Regions from separate parts of the Streptomyces sp. NPDC003379 genome, predicted to be linked through region 1. Evidence: riboswitches for the same ligand, from Rfam matches in the RefSeq annotation. Region 1 holds a riboswitch; each other region holds the start of a gene.

Evidence for each region. Region 1 has a riboswitch for cyclic di-AMP ahead of ACWDVB_RS20655 (C40 family peptidase). Riboswitches for the same ligand answer to the same signal wherever they lie in the genome.
Region 2: linked by a shared signal. The riboswitch ahead of ACWDVB_RS08700 (NlpC/P60 family protein) and the one ahead of ACWDVB_RS20655 (C40 family peptidase) in region 1 are both predicted to bind cyclic di-AMP.
Region 3: linked by a shared signal. The riboswitch ahead of ACWDVB_RS21485 (M23 family metallopeptidase) and the one ahead of ACWDVB_RS20655 (C40 family peptidase) in region 1 are both predicted to bind cyclic di-AMP.

The regions. Positions count from the first base shown of each region.
Region 1 is NZ_JBSFRK010000019.1:112,243-117,660, forward strand. Features, by position in the region: gene ACWDVB_RS20630 (helix-turn-helix domain-containing protein) at 1-294, opposite strand, end outside; gene ACWDVB_RS20635 (ATP-binding protein) at 568-1,020, shown strand; gene ACWDVB_RS20640 (LysR family transcriptional regulator) at 1,082-1,999, opposite strand; gene ACWDVB_RS20645 (LysE family translocator) at 2,118-2,735, shown strand; gene ACWDVB_RS20650 (DUF6328 family protein) at 2,674-3,282, opposite strand; gene ACWDVB_RS20655 (C40 family peptidase) at 3,363-3,836, opposite strand; cyclic di-AMP (ydaO/yuaA leader) riboswitch at 3,840-4,007, opposite strand; gene ACWDVB_RS20660 (hypothetical protein) at 4,363-4,671, opposite strand; gene ACWDVB_RS20665 (ATP-dependent Clp protease proteolytic subunit) at 4,679-5,314, opposite strand.
Region 2 is NZ_JBSFRK010000007.1:67,202-72,619, reverse strand. Features, by position in the region: gene ACWDVB_RS08710 (M23 family metallopeptidase) at 1-590, shown strand, start outside; gene pcrA (DNA helicase PcrA) at 613-3,180, opposite strand; cyclic di-AMP (ydaO/yuaA leader) riboswitch at 3,410-3,565, shown strand; gene ACWDVB_RS08700 (NlpC/P60 family protein) at 3,574-4,836, shown strand; gene ACWDVB_RS08695 (hypothetical protein) at 4,926-5,279, opposite strand.
Region 3 is NZ_JBSFRK010000020.1:113,864-119,281, reverse strand. Features, by position in the region: gene trmB (tRNA (guanosine(46)-N7)-methyltransferase TrmB) at 1-36, shown strand, start outside; gene ACWDVB_RS21495 (PrsW family intramembrane metalloprotease) at 80-1,468, shown strand; gene ACWDVB_RS21490 (aldo/keto reductase) at 1,483-2,427, opposite strand; gene ACWDVB_RS21485 (M23 family metallopeptidase) at 2,492-3,592, opposite strand; cyclic di-AMP (ydaO/yuaA leader) riboswitch at 3,604-3,751, opposite strand; gene ACWDVB_RS21480 (PP2C family protein-serine/threonine phosphatase) at 4,004-5,176, opposite strand; tRNA gene ACWDVB_RS21475 (tRNA-Met) at 5,340-5,413, opposite strand.

The DNA of each region.
Region 1 (5,418 bases):
CAGGTCACGGTAGGCCTTCCACCAGTGATGACGCCCCGCCGACGCGGTGTCGTCGGTACCGGCCAACGCCACGAGCAGCTCACCGAGATGCGGGTCCTTCACGTCGTAGGCCTCCAGCAGGAGGCGCACGTCCGTGGCCTTCACACCGCTGCGGCCCGTCTCGATCCGGCTCACCTTCGACTGGTGCCAGCCGACCTTGGCGGCGGCCTGGCTGCTGGTGAGTCCCGCGACGCCGCGCAGCGCGCGCAGTTCGGCGCCGAGTCTGCGGCGGCGCACCGCGGGGCCGTTCTGCATGTCCGTCTCCTTCCGGACCGAGCCGTCGGGTCACCCGGCGGCAGAGCGGGGGACAGAGGCGACAGTAGAGGAAGCACAGACCTCGCACCCAAATACGTTCGGTCGTAGCAGAGTTCACCGCTTCGAGCGACAGATATATGCACATCTCGGTGGATCGCCACCCGTGACCGGCAAAGGAGTGGGAGGCTGGCGCGAAGGACCAGTCCGGGGCGTCCTCGAATTCAACCGCTCCGAGTCGGAGACCGACCCCGGTGGGAAAGGGACAGCGTCGCCATGGCAGACCACCAGGAAGCATCCGTCACTCTGCCGAGCGATCCCGCCTCGGTCTCCGCCGCCCGCAGGTACGTGGCGAACGTACTCGCGGAATGGGGACTGCCGGGCGAGGCCGAGATGGGGGAGACGATCAGACTCATCGTCTCCGAGCTCGCCACGAACGCCGTGCAGCATACCCGCGGTCAGTCACCCACCTTCACCGTGGACGTCGAGCTGGACCGGGACGAGCAGCTGCGGATCGGCGTCACCGACAGCCATCCGCGCTATCCGAAGCGGCTGCCGGCGGCCGTCCAGCAGGACAACGGCCGCGGCATGGTCATCATCCGCTGTCTGACCGCCGAGTGCGGCGGCAGGCTCTCGGTCAGCCCCACCGAAGAGGGCGGCAAGACCGTGTGGATCGCCCTGCCCTGGACGGTCCCCGTCCGGCACCGGCCCCGCGACGCCGCGCACTGACCCGCGGGACGCCGCTGGCCCCGGGCCGCTGCCTGGCCCCCGGGGCCCCCGGGCCCCGGGCTCAGCCGGTGTTCGCCGAGCGCCCGAACGCCCCGCGCAGCAGCGCCCGGAAGGAGTCCGCCGCGGCGTTCGACTCGTCGGCGCGGTGCACGACGGAGATGGTCCGCCGCAGCTCACCCGGGTCGAGAAGCCGCATCCCGACCGGCGTCGCGGCGGTCCGCGCCACCATCTCCGGCACCACGGCGACACCGAGCCCGGCGCTCACCAGGGCGCAGACCAAGGCGTAGCCCGGCGTCGCGACCACCACGGCGGGCGTCGCCCCGGCCCGCGCCAGCGCCCGCTCCACGGCCCGCCGCGGCGGATGGTCGGGCGCCATGCTGATCAGTGGCTGTCCGGCCAGCGCGGCCGGCGCCAGCCGTGAGGTGCCGCTCGTGAGGGCGTGCCCCGGCTGGGTCACCAGGACCAACTCCTCCACCAGGACCGGCTCGGCCGACACGGCGGCGGGCAGCGGCACCGGGTCGGCGGGCTCGTAGGTGTGGGTGAGGGCCAGATCGACCTCGCCCGCCGCCACGGCCGCGACGCCGGACGGCGGTTCGTGGTCCGTCACGGTCAACTCCACCTCGGGATGAGCCCTGCGGAAGGCAGTCAGAACGGGCGGCAGCAGGTGAATGCCCGCGGTCTGGAAGGTGCCCACGCGCAGCCGGCCGCCGGAGAGCCCGGCGAGCCGCGCCAGTTCGTGCCGGGCCCGCTCCATCTCGTCGAGCACCCGGCGGGCGTGCCCCGCGAGCAGCTCGCCCGCGCCGGTCAGCCGGGCGCCGCGGTGATGGCGTACGAGAAGGGCGGCGCCCGCCTCCCGCTCCAGCTTGGCCAGTTGCTGGGAGAGGGCGGGCACGGTGTAGCCGAGGCGCTCGGCGGCCCGGGTGATCGAACCGGCCTCGGAGACCGCGACGAGCGCGGCTAGCCGCGTCGGGTCGTACATGGCAACCACCCTCCTGCGGCGCACGCCCGGAGCAGAGCCGAGGGTAAACGTCTGCTTAAGGCAGACCCAGGATATTGCACATACCCGCTGAAGGCCCATGCCCGGCAGGCTGGGCGGCATGGACGCACAACTGGTCGCCTTCACCGGGGTCGCCGCGGGCATGGTCGCCATGCCGGGCGCCGACTTCACCGTCGTCGTACGCAACGCCCTCGCCTCCCGGCGGGCCGGAGTCGCCTGCGCGCTCGGTGTCGCCGCCGGGCTCCTGGTGCACACGGCGCTGGCGGTCGCGGGGGTCGCGGCGGTGCTCGCGGCCGTCCCCACGCTCTTCGAGGTGCTGCAACTCGCCGGCGGCGTCTACGTGCTGTACCTCGCCTGGCGCGCGCTGCGGTCGGCGGCGCGCGCACGCGCCACGGAGGACGACGAGCCGGTGGTACGGGGCGGCGGCCTGCGCGAGGGGTTCCTCACCAACGCCCTGAACCCGAAGGCGTCCATCACGTTCCTCAGCGTGCTGCCGCAGTTCGTGCCCGACGGCAGCCCCGCGATGCCGAGGACCCTGCTGCTCGCGGCCATCGTCGTGACGCTGGCCCTGCTGTGGTTCCCGGTCGTGGCGCTCCTGGTGGACCGGCTCGGCAAGTGGCTGCGCGGACTGCGCGCCGCCCGCGCCGTCGAGGCCGTCACCGGCACCGCTCTCGGCGCGCTGGGCCTGGTGCTTCTCCTCGAACCGCTCCGCGCGTGAAGACCACGGTCTTCTGAGGCGAGGGCGTGGGAGGCTTGGCCGTCTCGGCCGGGGGCGTCTCGTCGTCCCGCAGCCCCGCACGCCGCACCAGACGCGGCAGTACGCCCCACAGCCCGGCGCACACCACGAACGTCCCGACGCCCGCGGCCACGCCCTCGGCACGCCCGGCCGTCACATCCACGACGAGCAGCACGGCCCCGGAGAGGGCGAGCACCAGTACGCACAGACCGATGGCGGCGAGGCGGGAGGAGACCCGCACGATCAGCGGCTTGGCGCGCTGTTGGAACAGTGATCTGTGCAGCGCGGCCGGCGCCGTGAACAGAGCGGCCGCGGCCACCGCGAGCAGCAGCGTCGTCACATAGGTCGCGCGCTGCATGGCGTCGAGCGAGGGGAACCGCGCCGTGAACGCGAGGCTCAGCAGAAAGGCGAAGAGGATCTGGACGCCGGTCTGGGTGACCCTCAACTCCTGGAGAAGCTCCGCGAAGTTGCGGTCGGCGCGCTCCAGCGGCGTCTCATTGCGTGCGGTGCAGGAATAGTTGTCCGACATTCGGTACGGGTATCCGCGCCGGCGCGGACCAAGCACCCCGGGGGTGCTCGGTCCGCGTCCGGCCGGACACCGCGGGCGGGTCAGCGGACCCGGCCGTACCAGACGCTGTTGGTCCAGATCTTCTCCAGGCGCACTACGGTCCCCCTCTTGGGCGCGTGCCAGATACGGCCCTTACCCGCGTAAATACCGACGTGGTAGACGTTGCGGCCCGAGTGGAAGAACACGAGGTCGCCGCGGGTCCGCTGGGACTTGGTGATGTGCCGCGTCTTGTTGTACTGCGCGGCGGCGGTGCGGGGCAGCTTCTTGCCCGTGCGCTTGAACGAGTACAGCGTCAGGCCCGAGCAGTCGAACCGGTTGGGTCCCACCGCTCCATAGCTGTACGGCGAGCCCTTCTTGGACGCCGCGATCTTGAGCGCCTTCGTTCCGTGGGTCGCTGCCTCGGCCTCCGACGTGAGCCCGGGGGCCACGAGGGTGCCGCCTACGACGGCGAGCGTGAGAGCCGATGCGGCCCCCGTTCTGCTGAGGAGCGACGGAACGTGATTCAGCGCGGTCATGCGTAACCCTTCGTCAGCCGCCTGTGAAAGATGACCTGTCGGGTTCGGGCAGGCGAAGATGCCCGGCCGCGTCGTGCTCTGCGGCTTCACCCCAAGGGCGTCGTCCGGACTTCCCGGACGGGCCCGTCTTGCTCGGGTCCTCCACTCCTGCCGATGCACCGATGTCGACCGGTCATCCGGGTGGCGGCAGGACTCGGCGTCCGCCCGGATCGCCCCGCCGCTGTGGCGGGGGCTTGTCGTCGGAAGGGATCTTGACCCGAAAAGGGTTCGAAAACCGAGCCGAAACCGTCTTTTGTGAGGCTCCTCACGACTGACCCGTTCGGGTGGACACTGCCGAAATGGGCTCGCGGCCCCTGGGTCCGACGACGGCTCCACCAGCATTGGAATGTGTCATTCCGCCCGCTCTGTGCGCGCTCTGTGCAACTTGCGGCCGCGCGCGAATGGACGCGCATATACCCCAACTGGGGTAGCCCATCTGGTCCACTGCGAGGCGGTCCCGGACGGCGCGAGGAGCGGAACGCCACATTCAGTGGCCCGGCGGGGGCGGTACGCCGACCCGTCGGGCCCGCCGCTCGCCGTCGAGTACGCGCAGCGCCTGGGCGAGCGTGGCGGCGTGCACCTCGCTCTCGCCCCGCTGGTGCATGAGCGTCAGCGCGTCCCGCAGGGCCGTCGCCCGGCCGACGAGCGCCTGGGCGGCGCGCAGCCCGCCGTACGTGTGTTCGGCGCGGGCGGGGTTGATCCGGCCGAGCAGATCGACGACTTCGAGGTAACGGTCGATCAGCTCGGCCTCGGCTCGGGTCAGTGCGGGCAGCGGCGGCAGGTCGGGCGGCAGCATCGGCGGCTCACCGCGCTTCGCGCTCGGCGAGCGAGGTCTTGCGGCTCGGGACGATCCGGTCCACGAGCCCGTACTCCAGCGCGGCCGCGGCGTCGAGGATCTTGTCCCGCTCGATGTCCGCGGAGACGCGCTCCGAGCTCTGTCCCGTGTGCCGTGCGAGGAGTTCTTCGAGGAGCCGCCGGGTGCGCAGCATCTCGTCGGCCTGGATCGCCACATCGCCGGCCTGGCCCTGGAACGGCTCGGAGGCCGAGGGCTGACGGACCAGCACCCGTGCCCCGGGCAGCGCCTGCCGCTTGCCGGGCGTGCCCGCCGCCAGCAGAACGGCGGCGGCCGAGACGGCCTGCCCCAGGCACGTCGTCTCCACATCGCAGCTGACGAACCGCATCGTGTCGTAGATGGCGGTCATCGCGCTGAACGAGCCGCCGGGGCAGTTGATGTACAGCGAGATGTCACGGTCCGGCGCCAGGTACTCCAGGTACGTGAACTGCGCCATCACGTCGTTCGCCGAGGTGTCGTCGATGGGGGTGCCGAGGAAGACGATGCGCTCTTCGAGAAGTCGCGAGTACGGATCGAGGGTCCGCGTCCCCGAGCTGGTGCGCTCGGTGAACTCGGGCAGAACGTAACGGGCGGACGGACGGTTCATGGCGCGGCTCTCTCCTTGGGCGGTTTGGCGGAGCGGTCCGGCTGTCCATCAAGAATGTACAGGACGTACGTAACCTTGAGGCGGGAAATCTGCTCAGGGCCTAC
Region 2 (5,418 bases), on a different contig from region 1:
CCCCGGACACCACGTCCGTGAAACCTTCCACCGCCAACAACAAGCTGGACACCCAGCTGGCCAACCTCTCCGCGGACGCGGGCGACTTCGCGGACCGCGCGAGCCGCACGCAGGAGCGCATCGATTTGAAGGCCGAGAAGGTGGCCGCCGAGAAGAAGGCCGCCGCGGAGGCAGCGCGCAAGGAGCGGCTCCGTCCCAAGTTCGCCCTGCCGGTGAAGCAGCACGGCCTGAGCGCGTACTACGGCCAGGCCGGCGTCAACTGGATGTCGGCGCACTCCGGGATCGACTTCCCCGTGTCATACGGCACGGAGGTGCTCGCCGCGACCGACGGCACCGTGTCCACGAAGTGGAACAGCGCCTACGGCAACATGGCGATCGTGACCGCCAAGGACGGCACGGAGACGTGGTACTGCCACCTCTCCACACACAAGATCTCCAACGGCCCCGTGAAGGCGGGCGAGGCCATCGCCTTCTCCGGGAACTCCGGCAACTCCACGGGACCACACCTGCACTTCGAGGTGCGCCCCAGCGGCGGCTCGGCGATCGACCCGCTGCCGTGGCTGCGCAGCCACGGCCTCGACCCGACGTAACCCCCGGCCGCCGCCCCGCGCGTTACAACTTCTCCACCGGCGCGTACCGCAGCAGCAGCCGCTTCGGCTTGGGCTCGCCGAAGTCCACCGTCGCCTCGGTGTTGGCGCCCGTTCCCTTGACCCCGACCACGGTCCCGAGGCCGAACTGGTCGTGCGTGACCCGGTCCCCGACCGCCAGCGAGACCACCGGCTTCTCCGAGGCGCGGCGGGTCGCGAAGCCCTGGGCGCCGCCCGCGCGCGAGCGCGAGGAGGACAGCGACGAGGCGATGCCCCCGGCGGGACCGGATGACGCGAGGGCGCCGACGGAACCCTTCCGCTTCCAGTCCAGATGGGCATCCGGAATCTCTTCGAGGAAGCGCGACGGCGGGTTGTACGAGGGCTGACCCCAGGCGCTGCGCATCGAGGAGCGCGTCAGATAGAGCCGCTCACGCGCGCGTGTGATGCCCACGTAGGCGAGGCGGCGCTCCTCCTCCAGCTCCTTGACCTGCCCGAGGGAGCGCATGTGCGGGAAGACGCCGTCCTCCATGCCGGTCAGGAACACCACCGGGAATTCGAGGCCCTTGGCGGTGTGCAGCGTCATGAGGGTGATGACTCCGGAGCCGTCGTCCTCCTCATCTGGAATCTGGTCGGAGTCGGCGACGAGCGCGACGCGCTCCAGGAAGCCGGAGAGCGTGCCGCCGGGAGCGGCCCCCTCGTCGCCTTCCGCCTGACCGCCTTCCGCCTGATCGCCTTCCGCCTGGTCACCCTCCGTCTGGGCGCCTTCCGCTCGGGCGTCTTGCGCCTGGGCGTTTTCCTGCTCGAACTCAAGCGCCACGGCGGCGAGTTCCTGAAGGTTCTCGATGCGGGTCTCGTCCTGCGGGTCGGTGGACGCCTGCAACTCGGCCAGATAGCCGGTCCGTTCGAGCACGGCCTCCAGGATGACGGCCGGGCCCGCGCCGGACTCGACGATGGTCCGCAGCTCCTCCATGAGCGTGTTGAAGCGCTTGACGGCGTTGGTGGAGCGGGCCGCCATTCCGTACGCCTCGTCGACGCGGCGCAGCGCCTGCGGGAAGGAGATCTTCTCGCGCTGGGAGAGCGCGTCGATCATCGCCTCGGCGCGGTCGCCGATGCCCCTCTTGGGCACGTTGAGGATGCGCCGCAGCGGGACCGCGTCCTCGGGGTTGGCGAGAACGCGCAGGTAGGCCAGCACATCGCGGACCTCCTTGCGCTCGTAGAAGCGCACGCCGCCGACGACCTTGTAGGGCAGGCCGACGCGGATGAAGATCTCTTCGAAGACACGGGACTGCGCGTTCGTACGGTAGAAGATCGCGACGTCGCCGGCCTTCGCGTCGCCCGCGTCCGTGAGCCGGTCGATCTCGTCGGCGACGAACTGCGCCTCGTCGTGCTCGGTGTCGGCGACGTAACCGGTGATGCGGGCACCGGCGCCCTGGTTGGTCCACAGGTTCTTCGGGCGGCGGCTTTCGTTGCGCTCGATGACCGCGTTCGCCGCCGTCAAGATCGTCTGCGTGGAGCGGTAGTTCTGCTCCAGGAGGATCGTCGTCGCGTCGGTGTAGTCCTCCTCGAACTGGAGGATGTTGCGGATGGTGGCGCCGCGGAAGGCGTAGATCGACTGGTCCGCGTCACCCACCACGCACAGCTCGGCGGGCTCGGCGGGGTCGGCGGGGTTACGGCCCTCGCCTCCGGAGGGGCCGACCAGCTCGCGCACGAGGGCGTACTGCGCGTGGTTCGTGTCCTGGTACTCGTCGACCATGACGTGGCGGAAGCGGCGGCGGTAGTGCTCGGCGACGTCCGGGAAGGCGCGCAGGAGATGGACCGTCGTCATGATCAGGTCGTCGAAGTCCATCGCGTTCGCCTCGCGCAGACGCGACTGGTACATGGCGTAGGCCTGGGCGAGGGTCTTCTCGAAGCCGTCGGCGGCCTGGACCGCGAAGTCCTCCTCGTCGATCAGCTCGTTCTTCAGGTTCGAGATCTTGGCGCTGAAGGACTTCGGCGGGAACTTCTTCGGGTCGAGGTCCAGGTCGCGGCAGACCAGGGCCATCAGACGCTTGGAGTCCGCGGCGTCGTAGATCGAGAAGGAGGACGTGAAGCCCAGCTTCTTGTACTCGCGGCGCAGGATGCGGACGCAGGCGCTGTGGAAGGTCGACACCCACATCGCGTTGGCCCGGGGGCCGACGAGGTGCTCGACGCGCTCCTTCATCTCGCCCGCGGCCTTGTTCGTGAAGGTGATCGCGAGGATCTGGCCGGGGTGCACACCGCGCTCGGCCAGGAGGTACGCGATGCGGTGGGTCAGGACGCGGGTCTTGCCGGAACCGGCGCCGGCGACGATGAGCAGCGGCGAGCCCGCGTGCACGACGGCCGCGCGCTGGTTCTCGTTCAGCCCCTCAAGGAGGGTCGCCGAGTCGATGACCGGGCGCGGGGCACCGTCGCGGTAGTGCGAGTCCCGGGTCATGGGCACGTCGAACTTCCCGCTGAACAAGTCGTCCGGAACCGGTTCCGGAGCGCTGTCCTCGGGCGGCGGCGGGGGTTCTTCGTCCGCGGCCCGGGAAGGCCGCAGGTCCGCCAGGAAGCTGTCATCAAAGAGGCTGCTCATCGCCTCCCGAGTCTAGGCGGCCCCACTGACAACCCGCTCGGGGTTCCGGCCACCTTCTGCTGGGTGCCCGGTCACACTCCGCCACACCGCTGTCGGCCGACGCCTCGAGCCTCGTGAAGTCACGGAAATGTATCGGGCATATCGAACATCAACCTTCACATGCGTCACACAAGTTGGCTAGCGTGCAGCGCGGGCTGCTCGTCCCCCGCCGGCGAACCTCGCCGGGAGCGGGTGGCCTCCGCCGAGTCCGACGCGTTCGGAGCCGGGGACCCACCGAAAACTTGGGGTGAATCGGTCCCGTACGCAGTACGGGACCGTAGGGCAACCTTCCGGACCACCCGCCCGAACCCGACAGCTAACCCGGTAGGCGGTCTACGGAAGGAGTCGCCTCCCTTGGCGTCGCACCGCAAGCCGCGGACCCGGACAGCCGGAATTCGCACCGCCCCCGCCGTCGGCATCACGACGGCGGCCCTGACCTCCGTGGCGCTCCTGTCGCAGAGCGCGCAGGCAGCCCCCTCCGCGCCGACGAAGCCCAGCCTCGAAGAAGTGCGGAAGAAGGTCGACGACCTCTACCACCAGGCGGGCGTGGCCACCCAGAGGTACAACTCGGCCAAGGAGAAGACCGAGAAGCAGCGCAAGAAGGCCGACCGCCTGCTCGACGACGTGGCCAAGCGCGCGGACAAGCTGAACGAGGCGCGCCAGGAGCTCGGCTCCTTCGCCGCCGCGCAGTACCGCACCGGCGCCGCCTCCCAGACGGCCACGATGATGCTGGCCGACGACCCGCAGGGCTACTTCGACCAGAACCACCTGGCGGACCGGCTGACCTCGCGGCAGAAGAAGGCCGTCGACGACTACCAGGCGGAGCAGGCGTCGGCGACGAAGCAGCGTACGAAGGCGGCGAAGAGCCTCAAGACGCTGAGCGACTCCCGGGACGACCTCAGGACGAGCAAACGGACCGTCCAGACGAAGCTGGGCGAGGCGCGCGAGCTGCTTTCGGAGCTGACCGCCGAGGAGAAGGCACGCCTCGCCGTGATCGAGCGGAAGAAGGAGCGGGAGGCCAAGCGCAAGGCCGAGGAGCTGGCCCGCAAGGAGGCCGCCGAGGCGGAGCGCAAGCGCAAGGCGGAAGAGGCGGCGCAGAAGGAGCAGGATCAAGGGCAGGGGCAGGGGCAGGAGCAGGACCAGGGGCAGGGGCAGGGGCAGGACGAGGGCCAAGGCTCGGGCGCCGACTCAGGTTCTGGCTCCGGCTCCGGCTCCGGCTCTGGCTCCGGCTCCGGCTCCGGCTCCGGGAGCACCGACGGCGATTACGCCACCAAGGCCGCGAAGGTGATCGACTTCGCGGAGGCCCAGATCGGCAAGCCGTACGTCTGGGGCGCCACAGGACCCGACTCCTACGACTGCTCCGGGCTCACCCAGGACGCGTGGAAGGCCGCCGGGATCACCCTGCCGCGCACCACATGGGACCAGGTGAAGGTCGGCACGACCGTGAAGACCGCCGATGCCCAACCCGGTGACCTGGTGTTCTTCTACGACGACATCAGCCACGTAGGGATCTACATCGGCGACGGCAAGATGATCCACGCCCCGAAACCGGGCGCGAACGTCCGCGTCGAGTCGATCTACTACATGCCGATCCACAGCGTGGTGCGCCCGGCGTAGCCAGCCACGAAAAGCACCCTCTTACGCGCGCGTGGCCCGCACTCTCTCGGGAGTGCGGGCCACGCGCGCGTAGAGGCTCGTTCGCGGGATCAGGTCCACAGCACGGCGATGAAGATGTTCGCCGTGGTCAGCAGGCCCACCGCGCCGAACATGCCCTTGTCGACCTTCTCCTCGTCCCGCTTCACGTAGACCAGCGCGAGGATCACGATCAGCACGGCCATCTTGATGCCGATCTTGAGGTTGTTGACCGCGTTGTCGTCCGCCTGGTTGAGGCCCACCAGGGCCACACCGGTGACGAGCATGGTCAGCGCGCCGTGCAGCATCGCGGGGCTGAAGCGGGCGGTGCCCTGGCCCATCTGCTTCATCTGGGTCAGGAAGCCGCCCAGGAGGGAGGCGATGCCGATGATGTGCAGAGCGACGAAGAGATGGATGAGTACGTCCATGAGGCCGGAGCCTAGCCGGGGCCCTTACCGCTCCCCGCAGGCGGGCTCGTATCACCTCTCGATGGGCAGGCGGGGCGCAAGCGCCACATTGGTCACAGCCATTCGCGAAGAGGGCATCACCTCGCGATCAGGACGGACA
Region 3 (5,418 bases), on a different contig from region 1:
CGTGTCGTACGGGCCGAGTCGGCGCCCCAGGACTGAGGCACCGTCGCGGCCGCCCCCATCCCTCGTTAGGGTCAACGACGTGGCCACCAGTCCTCCGTATCCGTATCCGGTACCTCCCGAGGCGCCCGCCCCGGGGGAGCTCCGCCGAGCCCGCTGGTGGCAGCGGCGCGCGATACGCGCGGCCGGGCTCGTCACGCTGCTCGCCCTCTCGGGCCTGGTGATCCTCGCCCTGGTGAGGGAGCAGACCGGCACCGAGGGCTTCCTCGTCGGGCTCGGCCTCGCGACGGTTCCGGTGCCGCTGCTCGTCGCCGCGTTCCGCTGGCTGGACCGGGTCGCGCCGGGGCCCTGGCGGAACCTCCTCTTCTCCTTCTCCTGGGGCGCCTGCGCGGCCGCGCTCATCGCGATCGTCGCGAACAGCTTCGCGATCCGCTGGATAGCCACCGCCACCGCCGACCCGCACAGCGCCGACACTCTCGGCGCCACGGTCATCGCGCCGATCGTCGAGGAGTCCGCGAAGGCCGCCGCCATCCTGCTCGTCTTCCTCTTCCGCAGACGGGACTTCACCGGCATCGTCGACGGCGTGGTGATCGCCGGCGTGACCGCGACCGGCTTCGCGTTCACCGAGAACATCCTCTACCTCGGCAACGCCTTCGTCACCGACCAGCTCAGCCGCGAGAGCGGCCTCGCCTCGGTGACGGCGGCGACGTTCTTCGTACGCGTGGTCATGTCGCCGTTCGCGCACCCGCTGTTCACGGTCCTGACCGGCATCGGCTTCGGCCTCGCCGCGTTCTCCGCCGAGCGCCAGCACCTGCGCCGCGTGCTGCTCCCGCTCGCCGGGCTGCTGCTCGCGATGGGCGTGCACGCCCTGTGGAACGGCTCCGCGGTCTTCGGTCAGTACGGGTTCTTCACCGTGTACGCGCTCTTCATGCTGCCCTCCTTCGGCCTGCTGACCTGGCTGGCCATCTGGACGCGGCAGCGCGAACTGCGCATCATCCGCGCCGAGCTGCCCCTGTACACGGCGGCGGGCTGGCTCACCCCGCCCGAGCCGTACGCGCTCGGCTCGATGCGCGCCCGCGCGCTGGCCCGCGACTACGCCTCGTACACCTGGGGGAAGGCCGCGGCCCGCACGGTCATGGAGTACGAGATGTACGCGACGTCACTGGCGTTCCTGCGCCACCGGGGGCGCCGGGGCCGGGCGGGCGCCGACTTCGTCGTACGCGAACGTGAGCTGCTCGACAAGCTCTGGGAGCGCCGCGAACCGGCCCGCCCCGCCCTGGCCTACGCGGCCCGCGCGACGGCCCCGGTCATGCCGCTGCCTCCGCTGCCTCCCATGCCGTACGCGTACGCCGGGTACGGCCACCCGCAGACCCCGTACGCCCCCGCGCCATACGCCCCCGTCCCGTACGGACAGCCGCAGCCCTACCCCTACCCGGCCCCGGCCCCGACGTACAACCCGTACCGCTCCTGAAAGCCCTGCCCGTCCTAGGCCGAAGCCGAGGTGAGCGCCGCCAGCTCCGTCCCGGTCAGCTCCACGTCCGCGACGGCCAGCAGCGCCGGCAGCTGCTCGACCGTGCGCGCGGAGGCGATCGGCGCCGCGACGGTGGGCTGTGCCGCCAGCCAGGCGAGCGCCACGGTCGCGACCTGGACACCACGCGCCGCCGCGATCCCGTCGAGCGCGGCAAGGACACGGTCGCCCCGCTCGCTCCCCACGTACGCCTCGACGCGTCCGCTGCGCGCGCTCTCGACGCGCGCGCCCGCGCGGTACTTGCCGGTGAGGAAGCCGGACGCGAGCGCGTAGTAGGGGACGGCCGCGAGGCCGGAGCGGGAGGCGATCTCCTGGAGCGGGCCCTCGTAGGTGTCGCGGGAGACGAGGTTGTAGTGCGGCTGCAGTGCCACGTAGCGCGCGAGGCCCTCGCGGTCGGAGAAGTCGAGCGACTCCTGGAGCCGCTCGGGGGTGATGTTGGAGGCGGCGATCGCGCGCACCTTGCCGGCCCGCACCAGTTCGTCGAGCGCCCCGATGATCTCCTCCACCGGGACCGACGGGTCGTCGAAGTGGGTGTAGTAGAGGTCGATGTAGTCGGTGCCGAGGCGGCGCAGGGACGCGTCGGCGGCGCCCTTGATGGTGCTCGCGGCCAGGCCCTTGTACTCGGGGTGGGAGCCGGCCTTCGTCGCGACGACCACGTCCGAACGGTTGCCGCGCTCGGCCAGCCACTCGCCGATGAGGGTCTCGGACTCGCCGCCCTTGTTGCCTTCCACCCAGGCCGAGTAGGCGTCGGCGGTGTCGATGAAGTTGCCGCCCGCTTCGGTGTAGGCGTCGAGGACGGCGAAGGACGCGGTGCGGTCGGCGGTCCAGCCGAAGACGTTGCCGCCGAGGGAGAGCGGGAAGACTTCGAGGTCGGATGAGCCGAGGGGACGAAGAGGAGTCATACGTTCCTCAACGTCCCTTCCGGAAACCGAATTCCGGCAATCCCCGAACTTCCCCCGAACTCTCTCAGGGATTGAGGCCCTTGCTCTGGAGCCAGCCCAGCGGGTCGACGGTGGCGCCGCCCGGCGTGTGGACCTCCAGGTGAAGGTGCGGCCCGGTGACGTTGCCGGTCGCGCCGACGCGGCCGATGACGTCGCCCGTGCTGACCTTCTGCCCGGCGCTGACGTTGAGCGAGGACTGGTGGCAGTACCAGATCTCGGTGCCGTCCGACAGCTCCAGGACGGTGCGGTAGCCGTACGCGCCCGCCCAGCCGGCCTCCTTGACGGTGCCGGTGTGCACGGCCTTGAGCGGGGTACCCGTCGGAGCGGCGAAGTCCAGACCGGTGTGCTGCCCGGAGGACCACATGGATCCGGAGTCACCGAAGTGCGAGGTCAGGGTGTACGAGGAGGTGGGGATCGCATAGCTCTTCGCGAGCTTGGCGCGGCGCTCGGCCAGGGCCTTGGCCTCGCGGGCCTCCTCCTCCTTCTTCTTCTTGGCGGCGGCCTTGGCGGCCGTCTTGGCGTCGGCCTTCTGCTCGGCCTGCTTCTGCTGGGCGGCGGCCTCTTCGGCGGCCCGCTTCACGGCAGCCTGCTCGGTCGCGGTGCGCACGGCGTCGTCCGCCTGGTCCTGCTGGTTCTCGGCCTGCTGCATGATGCGGGCGCGCAGCGCCTCGCCCGCGTCGGTGGTGCCCTGCTCGGCGTCGGCGGTGCTGACACCGGCGGCGGTGAGCGGAGCGGCCTCGGCGACGGCCTCGGAACCCGTGGGGTCCGCGGAGTCCGACGCGTCGCCGTCGGATATCAGGGAGCCCACGCCGGGCAGGGACCCGGCCTCGGGCAGCGAGTCCGTGACGGCGCCCAGGTCGGGCATCGAGATGGAGACGGGCGGCTTGCCGTCCTGCGCGGTGGCGATGCCGCCCGCGCCGACGGCGGCGATGACGCCGACGCCAAGGACGGTGGAGCTGCGGGCGAGCCCGCCGCCGCCCTTCTTGTGCACACGGTGCCTGCCGCGGACGGGACGGACGGAGTCCTCAGTGGGATTCCATTCCTCCCAGGTCTCCTCGTCGTACCCACCGAATTCGTCGTCGTTCGGTACGTACACCGCTTGGGGGCCAGGCCGGTTGGACGCCACTGGGGCGCACTCCTTTCCTTCCTTCTCGCCTACCGGGTTAGCTGACGGGTTCGGAGCAGGAAGGTCTCCTACGAACATCTGGCACGGATGCACAGATGCCCGATTCACCCCAATTTGGTGGTTCCCCGGCTCCCTTGCGGGATTAGGCGTGTGCGCGCGGAGCCATCTCTAGTGACGGCTGGGACGACCGCGCTGCGTTATCGAACGTTAATAGAAGGGGATGCCGTATTCCAAGCCGTTCCAGTTGATCGTTAACGCTCCCCGTCCGTACTTAATGGGACACGGGCGTCTGAAACGGGGCGAGTTGACCTCTCGTCAGCGCGCTGCCGCCCCCTGTTAGCACTCCGTCAGCTCTGCGTCCGCTCTCCGTCCGCCCTCCGTCCGCTCCCCACCGACGACCTCTGTTGCATTTCAGTCACGCGCGGTGACCACCGCGTCCCCGCCCGCCGGCCGCCGCACCGCGAGCAGCGCCATGTCGTCCGTCGCCGCGCCGCCCGTGTGTCGCCGGACCTCCTGCGTGAGCGTGGCGAGCAGCGCGTGCGGTCCCTCGCGGCCGGGGAAGATCCGCCCGCCGAGCCGGGTCGCGGGGTCGTAGAACTCCCCCGCCGCGTCCCGTGCCTCCGAGAGGCCGTCCGTATAGAAGAGCAGCATCGCGCCGGGCGGGAAGTCCGACTCGTCCGCCCGGTCCGGCCAGACCCCCAGGTCACCCATGCCGAGCGGCAGCGCGGGGTCGCTCCCGGAGAGCACGCACAGCCGACCGTCGCCGCGCAGCAGCAGCGGAGCCGGATGCCCCCGGTTGACCAGCCGTACGACGCCCTCGCCGTGCCGGATCTCCGCGAGGACGGCCGTGGTGAACCCCTCGAAGGCATCGAGCCCGTCACGCCGGGTGCCCTCGCGCGCCAGCGCCCGCTCCAGGCGCTGCGCCACCGCCTCCAGGGTGGCCTCCTGCTCGGCGGCCTCCCGGAAGGCACCGATGACGACGGCGACGGCGGCCACCGCGCCCATGCCCTTCCCGCGTACGTCGCCGACGATGAGCCGCACACCGTGCGGGGTGTCCTGTACGGCGTACAGGTCGCCGCCGATGAACGCGTCGGCCTGCGCCGCCTCGTACCGCGCCGCGATGTCGAGCCCGCCGATCCGGGGGTCCGGCTGCGGCAGCACGGCGCGCTGGGTGGCCTCGGCGATGGAGCGGGCGGTGGCGAGCCGGTCGTTGCCGCGGCAGACGACGCGGTTGATGACGGTCGCGAGGGCGGCGACGGTCACCACGGTGAAAAGTTCGGTGATGGCCTCGACATGGCTGGTGACGGCGTTGCCGTAGTGCAGCACGAGTACGGCGGCGGAGGCCGCGGCGCCCGTCAGGGCGGTGTTGAGCAGCGAGTAGAAGGGGGCGGCGATCAGCGGGGCGGCCGCGAAGAGCGGGGCGGCGGTGAACTCGGCCGGGGTCGCGACGTCGTACCCGACCCCGACGACCAGGAGCAGGACGGGCAGGGCCCGGACGAAGGCCCGCTCGTGCGCGGTGGTTCCGCTGCCGCCGGTTCCTCCACGCTGCCCCACCGCTTGTCTCCCGCCGAGTCCGCGACCCATCACCGCGCTGCACCCAGGCTTCCCGCAGCGGGGGGCGGGTGCGACCTGGTGCGGGCCGAGCGGGTTACGGGACGGGAGGGGTGAGGGGGATGAGCGAACCCAGTGGGGGGCGGGAAACACCGAGAGCCGGAAGCGATGAACGCTTCCGGCCCTCGGCCTTCAGTAGCGGGGACAGGATTTGAACCTGCGACCTCTGGGTTATGAGCCCAGCGAGCTACCGAGCTGCTCCACCCCGCGTCGGT